2 regions of the Rahnella sp. BCC 1045 genome follow, and region 2 is predicted to be linked to the other one. Evidence: riboswitches for the same ligand, from Rfam matches in the RefSeq annotation. Region 2 holds a riboswitch; the other holds the start of a gene.

Region 1 (5,140 bases), on a different contig from region 2:
GCTCTAGCTCGCGTGGTGTTAACTGAACGGGCTTACCCATAAACTTTTCCTTGTATTCAGACGGTGTAATACGAGACGCCTCGGAAAATTTCGTCATCATGGCTAACGTAATCCGAAAAAGATGCCCGTTTTGCGGCGTAGCCCCAAAATTTGTATGACAACTTGGTGTAAGCTGTAAACCACATCAATATCGTGGATACTTTTATGCCTTCTGCATCCCCCCTGAAAAAAAGCTACTACAGCGCAGATCAGTCGCTGTCCTTATCGCAGCTCGATGTCGAGAAAATCAGCCAGGTCGTGCGCGATCTGGACGTGGCTGAAAGCGAAAAAGAGCACTACGTCACGGGCTGGATGGGTCAGAACAGTGTGGTACTGGTGAGGAATTATCAGGACAAACGCGGGACGTCTAACGGAATTGTCATGTCACGCGGCAACCGCTATAAACTGACCATTCAGGCCATTACCTTCCGCATTCCCAAATTCCTGTTGTGGATTACGTTTCGCCGCAAGCCACGTACCATGACCGTAATTGCTTACAACAAGCTGGGTGAACAGGCTACCGGTCTGCAACAGTTTATGCATATTCAGGAACCTGAGCTGAAAGAGCAGCTGGAAAGCGACTGGCGTGAGCTGAATGATTATCTCGGCATGGCTTGCTGGCAGATGGAGAATAACCAGCCACTGTGGCGCAAGCTGCGTGAAGAAATCACGCCACAGTCGCTGCTGATGCAGGCAGAATCCGCGTGGTTCAGCGGCAAAAAACTGCAAAAAGACGGTGAATGCGAAGGATTGTGGCTGCACGAACAGTTTATCGGGCGTCGTACCGGTGAGCACGCGGCGCTGTTACTGTCGTGGAAAGATGAGGAAAATCAGGATATTGCCAGCTACCGGTTTGAGCGTGTTTCAGCCACGAAGATCCGTGTAATGCTGCGACCGCGCAAAGAAGCGAAATTCTACCCGCTAAACCCGTTTGACGCCGTGCATCTGCAACAGGCGCTGACGATGTATCACCAGGCAGAAGAGGCGCTGAGCGAAACCCAGCGCCGCGCCTGAGCGGTTTACCACCAGCGGTGGAAATGATGCACAGGCCCGATGCCGTGGCCGACTTCCAGTGAGTCGGCCTGCATCAGTGCCTGCTGGAGATAATCTTTTGCTTCGCGTACGGTATCGGCCCAGTTGTTATGCCGCGGTCGCAGTGCCGCCAGCGCGGCCGATAATGTACACCCCGTTCCGTGCGTGTGCCGGGTATTCACGCGCGGTGCGGTAAACCGCTCGCGTGAACCGGTCATAAACAACCAGTCCGGGCTTTCTTCATCACTCAGATGACCGCCTTTCATCAGCACCGCCTCACATCCCATCGCCAGTAACGCTTCGCCCTGTTCACGCATTTCTGCTTCAGTCAGCGCCACCGGGCATTCCAGTAACGCAGCGGCTTCCGGCAGATTGGGGGTAATAATTGAAACCTGCGGAATCAGCAAACGGCGCACGGCATCAACGGCCTCCGGCAACAGCAGCGGATCGCCACTTTTCGCCAGCATGACGGTATCAAGCACCACAAAAGGCGGCTGATAATACTTAAGCCTTTCAGCGACCGCTTCAACAATCTGGCTGTTCGCCAGCATGCCGATTTTAGTGCTGTCGATTCGCACGTCGCTGAGTACGGAATCGAGCTGCGCGGCCACGAAATCCGGCTCAATGTTGTAAACAGACTGCACGCCACGGGTATTTTGCGCCACCAGCGCCGTGATAACGCTCGTGCCATACGCGCCGAGCGCCGAGAAGGTTTTGAGATCTGCCTGGATCCCCGCGCCGCCGCTCGGGTCAGTACCTGCTATGGTCAGGGCATTGACTCTTCTCATCCGATTTTTTCCCCGTTCAGCCACTCTTCGCGCATCAAATACAGGTTATCGAGAAACTCTGGCGTGAAGCTGCCCGGCCCTTTCACCACTGCGCAGGCACGCTCACCGGCACAAGACATGACGCGACATGCCGCGGCAACGTTATCCAGACGTTTGCCGGGCAATGCGGCAAACGCCGCAACAACCGCTGATAACGAACAGCCGGTGCCGACGATGCGGGTCATCATCAGATGTCCGCCGGGAACAGACCAGCTGCGTTCGCCGTCGGTGACGTAATCAGTTTCACCGGTGACAGCCACCACCGCGCCGGTTTCCAGCGCCAGTTGCTGTGCAGCCGGTAAGGCAGACAGCGAATCATCGCCGCTGTCTACGCCACGCCCGGACGCACTCAGGCCGCTAAGCGCACGGATTTCAGAGGCGTTTCCGCGGATGGCGGCGGGTGTAAGTTTGATGAGTTCAAGGCAAAACTCCGTGCGCCAGCTCAGGCCGCCGACGGCAACCGGATCCAGCACCCAGGGTTTTCCGGCCTGATTTGCTGCGTGAATCGCTGCCAGCATCGCCTCAGCATGAGGACGGGTCAGCGTGCCGACATTCACCAGTAAGGCATCGGCCACCGCGCTGAACTGCGCGGCTTCGGCCGGGTCAGTCACCATTGCCGGTGAGGCACCGAGCGCCAGCAGAACATTGGCCGTAAAGGATTGCACCACGTCATTGGTCAGGCAGTGAACCAGCGGCGCGGAGGCACGAAGTTGTCGTAAAGAAGCGGCGGATGTTGCGCCGGGAAACACGGAAGGTCGGGTATTCATAGTTCTCCCCACCGGCGCTAAAGAAGGCGGTATCGGGAGAGATACCTGACTTCCCTACGCTGGCATAATCCAGATCAGGTAATACGGGTAAAATCTCAGCCGTTCTTTTGCAAGAGCGGCACCCCGAGTCAAGGAAGCATTATTGGTGGCGAGCCTGAGAAGGTCAATCAGGATTTTTCGTACAGCGTGTTATTTCGCCGCCGACGCAATAAGGTTAATTTCCAGTAAAACATCGACCAGAAGTTCCACGCAAACTGTTGTCCGGGCAGGATATGGCGCGTTGAAATGTTTTACATACGCCTCGTTAAAGGCTTTGAAATCTTTCTTATCGGTCAGGTAAACATTCACGGAAACAGCATCATCGAGTGTCAGGTTATATTCTTTAAGCGATCCGGCTATTTTCGAAAATACCAAATGGGTCTGCGCTTCAATTCCGGCGGGCGTTGTGCCTTCCGCGGTAATCGGTACTTCGCCGGAAACAAAATAAAGATTGCCGCTTTTACGGACTTTGGGAAAAGGTAAGGTCCCTGTGAGCATAATGAATTCCTCGATTCAGACGTAAAATCAGAAGTTTGATATCAGCAACATGCCGTAGAAAATTAAGACAGCCGCCAGCGTGATATAAACTATCCGTGAATCACGGGGATCCACCGGTTTGTTTTTCTCTGTCATATAAACAACTTAGCTATTGGAAATAAATTAATTGAGAGGACTTAAGCGATAGATTTTAATTAAGATAAATAGTACCTCGCATATACAGCGCCGCTTTGCCGCTGATAATCACCCGATCATTTCCGCTCATTTCACATTGCAGTTCGCCTTTACGCGCACCGCCCTGCCGGGCGTTCATCTGCGTTTTATTCAGACGTTTCGACCAATACGGTGCCAGCGAGGTGTGGGCTGAACCGGTTACCGGATCTTCATTCACCGCCACGCGAGGCCCGAACCAGCGGGAGACAAAATCAAAATTATCGCCCGCAGCGGTGACCACCACGCCACGGGTATCAAAAGCATTGAGCGCTGCGAAATCCGGCGCGAGGGCTTCCAGTGCGGCAGCATCTTCAATCACAATGATAATATCATCGGTTTTAAGCACCGCGGTGATCGGTGCTGTCAGCCCAAGTGCCTGAGTGAGTCCGTCTGGCAGCGTGAAAGACACCGGAGATTTCAGCGGGAAATCCATGTGGAAAACCTCATCCTGGCAGGTCACCCATAAATCTCCGCTGCGGGTAGAAAACCGCAGCGATGCGGATTTATCGCCCAGCGCCTGGCTTATCACCCACGCCGCCGCCAGCTTGGCATGACCGCATAAATCCACTTCGGTGCCCGGCGTGAACCAGCGCAGCTCATAATGGTCACCGTTTTTGACGAAGAAAGCCGTTTCGGAAAGATTATTTTCACGGGCAATATTGCTTAAAACGCTGTCATCCAGCCAGTGAGGCAACGGGCAAACGGCCGCCGGATTTCCACTAAAACTTTGCGATGCAAATGCATCGACCTGATAAATTGATATTTCCATTTCAGACTCCTCACTATAAGTGACCACTATTCATCGCCACCGGATTTCTTAATTTCATCCAGATAGTTGTAGATGGTGTAGCGGGTAACGCCCAGTTTGCTGGCCGCCTTTTCAACGCCGCCTTTGACGATAAACATCCCGCGATCCTGCATAACTCTGACGGCTTCGAGTTTCTCTTTTTTATTCATCGGTTTACCCGCTCGCCCCGACTGAGACAGGGAAGAATCAATGATTTCTTCCATCATGGACCCGAGATCGGTTTGGGAATTTTGCGGCGTATTTTCTGAAGAATACTGTCTGAGCAGGCGCCCGAGCGCCGCATGCGCAATTTCAACTTCACTGAGATCAACGTTGATACACAGGCTGGCAAATGCGACGCCCTCCGCGTCGCGATAAACCGTCGTGGCGCTTTTCAGTTTTGTTCCTTTCGCGGTCACTGTTGTGTAATCCGCAATAACCAGCGGTTCTGAGGATGGAGAAGCCGTATTCCGGGCGTTGAGAAGACCGGCGAATCCTAAATCACCGTCCGGGCCGCTGAACATGGAATCCCCTACCGCCCGGCCAGAAACGTGACCATTGGCAATTTTCAGCACGGAAGACGACGGATTTGCCAGGTCATGAACTACGATTTCGGTATTGTTGCCGATGGCCGCCTCAAGAGCCTCCACGGAGGCGAAGAGCGTTTTCAGAACGAGTGCTCTTTCGGCTGTGGCGTCTGGTGGAATTTTGGGCATGGGTGTTGTAGTCCGCGATTGCATTAGATGCAAACACAATATCAACCGAATGTTGAAATATCAATTTTTTGTTGATTAAATCACACGTGTACCATAAACCAAATTGAACTCCCGCAAAGTCGCTGGCAGTATGGCTCAGTGAAGTGAACGTTCTCTGCCCTCATATTTTCAAAGGAATTCACTCTTTGACATCCCCACTTAACATACGCCCTTACGAAGAAG
Region 2 (5,140 bases):
CTGCAAGGATCCGTTGTTCTTCACGTAATGCGCGGGTATCAATCATACGCCGGATTTACTCGTGATATTGCCGGGACAGGCTATGTACAGCTTCCACGAACGCACCCGCATTTTCTGGCGGAACATCCTGGTGAATGCCGTGGCCCAGGTTAAACACATGACCGTTGCCTTTACCAAAACCGGCCAGAATGGTTTCCACTTCCTGTTCAATACGTACCGGAGAAGCATAGAGCATGGAAGGATCCATGTTGCCCTGAATCGCCACTTTGTCGCCCACGCGACGACGGGCTTCGGCAATATCTGTTGTCCAGTCGAGGCCCAGCGCGTCACAACCGGTTGCCGCCATCGCTTCCAGCCATTGTCCGCCGCCTTTGGTGAACAACGTCACCGGCACACGGCGCCCTTCGTTTTCACGGATCAGGCCGTCGACAATTTTATGCATGTAGTTCAGGGAAAACTCGCGGTAATCTCGAGGCGTCAGCACGCCGCCCCAGGTGTCAAAAATCATGACAGACTGAGCGCCCGCTTTGATTTGAGCATTAAGGTAGAGAATGACGCTGTCAGCCACTTTATCGAGCAAAAGGTGCAAAGTCTGCGGATCGGCATACATCATCTTTTTGATTTTTGTGAAGGCTTTGCTGCTGCCACCTTCCACCATATATGTCGCCAGTGTCCACGGGCTGCCGGAAAAACCGATAAGCGGCACTTCACCTTTGAGGTTTTTACGGATAGTACGAACCGCATTCATGACGTATCCCAGTTCCATTTCAGGATCGGGGACGGGCAGTTTTTCCACATCGGCACGGCAGGTCAGCGGGGAAGAAAAACGAGGGCCTTCACCGGCTTCGAAATACAACCCCAGCCCCATGGCATCAGGAATGGTCAGGATGTCAGAGAACAGAATCGCGGCGTCCAGCGGGTAGCGACGCAGTGGCTGGAGGGTCACTTCGCAGGCCAGCTCTGCATTCTTGCAAAGCGACATAAAATCACCGGCTACAGCGCGGGTTTCTTTGTATTCTGGCAAATAACGGCCCGCCTGACGCATCATCCAGACCGGTGTGATATCCACAGGCTGGCGTAACAGGGCGCGCAGGTAGCGGTCATTTTTCAACTCATTCATTCTGTCTTTTTCCTTCAATATTCGGGCCGCCCGAAAATAATCTGGCGGCATTCTAGCATGCAACACTCCTGCTACACGTCGTCTTCATCTCTTTCTGCGCGGCACAGCGCAACCGTATCTTCAATCAGCCGGCGGGCGATGGTCCCCGGTGGCGGCAACTGTGGCAGTTGATCAAAGCGATACCAGCCTGCGTTGAGCAGCTCTTTCGGATCATGCACGATGTCACCGCTGTCGTAGTCGGCCATAAACGCCATCATCAGCGAATTAGGGAAAGGCCACGGCTGGGAACTGACGTAACGGACATTCTTCACGCAGATATTGCTCTCTTCCATGACTTCACGCGCCACAGTTTCTTCGAGAGTTTCCCCGACTTCCACGAAGCCAGCCAGAACCGTATGAATGCCATTGCGGTGGCGGACATGCTGCGCCAGCAAAATCTCATCACCGCGGCGAATGGCGACAATAATGCAGGGCGCAATTTGAGGGTAATAGCGTTCACGGCAATGCCCGCACAGCGCGGCCCATTCGGTTTTACTGACGTGCATCTCGTGGCCGCAATAGCCGCAGAACTTGTGCGAACGGTAAAATTCCGACAGCTGCACGCCGCGCCCGACCAGCTGGAATAGCCCGCGATCCTGATCGAGCATCTGCCGTGCAGATACCATGTGATTGTGCATCGCCTGACGTACCATCCACACCGGTTCGCCCTGCCATTCACCAATCTGACGCGCGATTTTGCCCGTCAGAGAAAATTGCGCAGCGCTGCCATTCGGCAGTTCACCTTCGGGCAGCCACAGCTTGCCCTCATAGCTGATTACCCACCAGCCGGTATGTTCTTCTGTGATCTGTAATTCCATAATTGTTGTTGCATAACCTCGACGAGACTGACAATCTGGGGTTGATATTTACATATTAGTAACCTTTGGTTACTTTTTTCTCGCTCACGGAGTCAACCATGCTAAATCGTCTGGAAAGACTGACCCAACGCGTTGGTGGCAGTAATGAGTTAGTGGATCAATGGCTGCACGCGCGTAAAGAATTGCTGGTGTCTTACTGCACACTGGTCGGCCTGAAACCCAATAAAGAAAAACATACACCGCTGAATGAAAAAGCGCTGGACAACTTTTGCCATAACCTGGTGGATTACCTTTCTGCCGGTCATTTCCATCTTTATCAACGGGTCATCGATGAAGTGGAAGGTGCAGAGATAAAATTACAGGCTGCGAAAATATACCCTGCACTCGAGCTCAATACTGAAGCTATCATGGCTTTCCATGACAGTTACACCGAAAATGATATTGATGATGACAATGCTTTCGCATTTCATTATGCATTATCCGATGTGGGTGAAGCATTGGATGCGCGTTTTCAGCTTGAGGATCAACTGATCATTCTGGCCTTTGATCCGGAAAGTCGCAAAGAATTGCCTTCTGCAAACGAAGAGCATCTTGCCAGACCCGCGTAACGTGTTACTTCTGCACAACACGTTGCCACAATAAAAACCCTGCTCAGGGTTGTAGTTTTTACAACGGCCTCCTATATTGAGGCTTCTTGTCGGAGTGCCTCGTGCAAAATTTCCTCGCGGAGATGATGCCAGGCTGAGACCGTTAATTCGGGATCCGCGGAACCTGATCGGGTTAGTACCCGCGAAGGGAACAAGAGTAATGTTATGCGTTTAGCGCGATTTGGCATCAGCCTGCAAACGGCCGCCAGCGTTCAACCGCCCATTTTTACTCCTGCCGTAAACCTCCAGACAAGCAATTTTCCATTACGTTCTGTCACGCTTTTTGGCGTGAAAACAACACAAGGAATTTGCTATGTCGAGTACCCAGAAACCCGTTACATCCGAAAAAAAGCCCGCTAACCGCCGTGAACAACGCGCACAGGCACAGTCATTTATCGACAGCTTGCAGGGCGAAGCCTTTCCCAATTCCCGACGTATCTATCTTCAGGGCGACAACGCCGGTATTCGTGTCCCTATGCGTGAAATCCAGCTCAGCCCGACGCTGGTCGGCGGCGGAAAAGACAACCCGCAGTTTGAAGAAAACGAAGCGATTCCGGTTTATGACACCGCCGGACCGTATGGCGACCCGTCTGCGACCATCGACGTGCATACCGGTCTTGAAAAATTGCGTGCCCGCTGGATAACCGGACGCGCCGATACCGAAGAACTTCCGCAAGTCAGCTCCGGTTTTACTCAGCAGCGCCTGGCCGACGAAGGGCTGGATCATTTACGCTTCGAACATCTTCCGCGCCCGCGAAAAGCCATTGCCGGTAAAAATGTCACACAGCTGCATTATGCGCGACGGGGCATGATTACCCCTGAGATGGAATTCATCGCTATTCGCGAAAACATGGGGCGTGAGCGGATCCGCGGAGAAGTCCTGCGCCAGCAACATCCCGGTGAAAGCTTCGGGGCGCACCTGCCCGCGAATATCACCGCCGACTTTGTTCGCCAGGAAGTGGCCGCCGGTCGCGCGATTATCCCCGCCAACATCAATCACCCGGAATCCGAGCCGATGATCATTGGCCGCAATTTTCTGGTGAAGGTGAACGCCAATATCGGCAACTCGGCGGTGACGTCATCCATCGAAGAAGAAGTTGAAAAACTGGTGTGGTCGACGCGCTGGGGCGCGGACACGGTGATGGATCTCTCCACCGGCCGCTATATCCATGAAACCCGTGAATGGATCCTGCGTAACAGCCCGGTGCCGATCGGTACGGTGCCGATTTATCAGGCGCTGGAAAAAGTGAATGGTGTGGCCGAAGACCTTAACTGGGAAATGTTCCGCGACACCCTGCTGGAGCAGGCGGAACAAGGTGTGGATTACTTCACCATTCACGCTGGCGTGTTGCTGCGTTATGTGCCGATGACCGCCAAACGTCTGACCGGTATTGTTTCGCGCGGTGGCTCAATCATGGCGAAATGGTGTCTGTCACATCATCGCGAAAGCTTCCTGTATGAAAATTTCCGGGAGATTTGCGAAATCTGCGCCGCTTACGATGTCTCGCTTTCTCTCGGTGACGGTCTGCGTCCCGGCTCGATTCAGGACGCCAACGACGAAGCGCAGTTTGCAGAATTGCACACGCTGGGCGAGCTGACGAAAATCGCCTGGGAATATGACGTGCAGGTGATGATTGAAGGGCCGGGGCATGTGCCGATGCAGATGATCCGCCGCAATATGACGGAAGAACTCGAGCAATGCCACGAAGCGCCGTTCTATACGCTCGGGCCGCTGACGACCGACATTGCGCCCGGTTATGACCACTTCACGTCCGGTATTGGCGCTGCGATGATTGGCTGGTTCGGTTGTGCCATGCTGTGTTACGTCACACCGAAAGAGCATCTCGGCCTGCCGAATAAAGAAGACGTTAAGCAGGGTCTGATTACCTACAAAATTGCAGCACATGCCGCCGATTTAGCCAAAGGCCATCCGGGTGCGCAAATCCGCGACAACGCCATGTCCAAAGCCCGTTTCGAATTCCGCTGGGAAGATCAGTTTAATCTGGCTCTGGACCCGGCCACTGCCCGCGCCTACCACGATGAAACGTTACCGCAGGAATCCGGCAAAGTCGCCCACTTCTGTTCGATGTGCGGCCCGAAATTCTGCTCAATGAAAATCACTCAGGAAGTTCGCGATTACGCCGCCGCGCTGGAAGCTAAAGCCCGGCCCATCGAACTCGTTGAATCCGGCATGGCACAAATGTCAGCTGAATTCCGTTCACGCGGCGGCGAGCTTTATCATCCTGCCACGGAGATCAACAAATGAATCAGTCAGCTCAGCCCTTCCCCGCCGTTCCTTTTCACCTTGGTTTATATCCGGTTGTCGATACGGTGGAATGGATCGCCCGTCTGCTCGATGCAGGCGTGAAAACGCTGCAGTTGCGGGTGAAAGATTTACCCGATGAAGACGTCGAACCGGTAATTATCGAGGCTATCGCGCTGGGAAAAAAATATCAGGCGCGGCTGTTCATCAACGATTACTGGCGTCTGGCGGTGAAGCATCATGCATATGGCGT

Evidence for each region. Region 2 has a riboswitch for thiamine pyrophosphate ahead of thiC (phosphomethylpyrimidine synthase ThiC). Riboswitches for the same ligand answer to the same signal wherever they lie in the genome.
Region 1: it holds a riboswitch for thiamine pyrophosphate, as region 2 does, so the genes downstream of both, thiM (hydroxyethylthiazole kinase) here and thiC (phosphomethylpyrimidine synthase ThiC) in region 2, are expected to answer to the same signal.

What each region holds. Positions count from the first base shown of each region.
Region 1 is NZ_JAFMOZ010000133.1:91,620-96,759, reverse strand. Features, by position in the region: gene J1782_RS16720 (hypothetical protein) at 1-100, opposite strand, end outside; gene J1782_RS16715 (hypothetical protein) at 205-1,053, shown strand; gene thiD (bifunctional hydroxymethylpyrimidine kinase/phosphomethylpyrimidine kinase) at 1,059-1,859, opposite strand; gene thiM (hydroxyethylthiazole kinase) at 1,856-2,665, opposite strand; TPP riboswitch at 2,700-2,801, opposite strand; gene J1782_RS16700 (RidA family protein) at 2,855-3,202, opposite strand; gene J1782_RS16695 (PhzF family phenazine biosynthesis protein) at 3,393-4,184, opposite strand; gene J1782_RS16690 (transcriptional regulator) at 4,211-4,918, opposite strand; gene J1782_RS16685 (GNAT family N-acetyltransferase) at 5,104-5,140, shown strand, end outside.
Region 2 is NZ_JAFMOZ010000097.1:22,157-27,296, reverse strand. Features, by position in the region: gene nfi (deoxyribonuclease V) at 1-46, opposite strand, end outside; gene hemE (uroporphyrinogen decarboxylase) at 56-1,120, opposite strand; gene nudC (NAD(+) diphosphatase) at 1,192-1,977, opposite strand; gene rsd (sigma D regulator) at 2,076-2,585, shown strand; TPP riboswitch at 2,666-2,792, shown strand; gene thiC (phosphomethylpyrimidine synthase ThiC) at 2,938-4,890, shown strand; gene thiE (thiamine phosphate synthase) at 4,887-5,140, shown strand, end outside.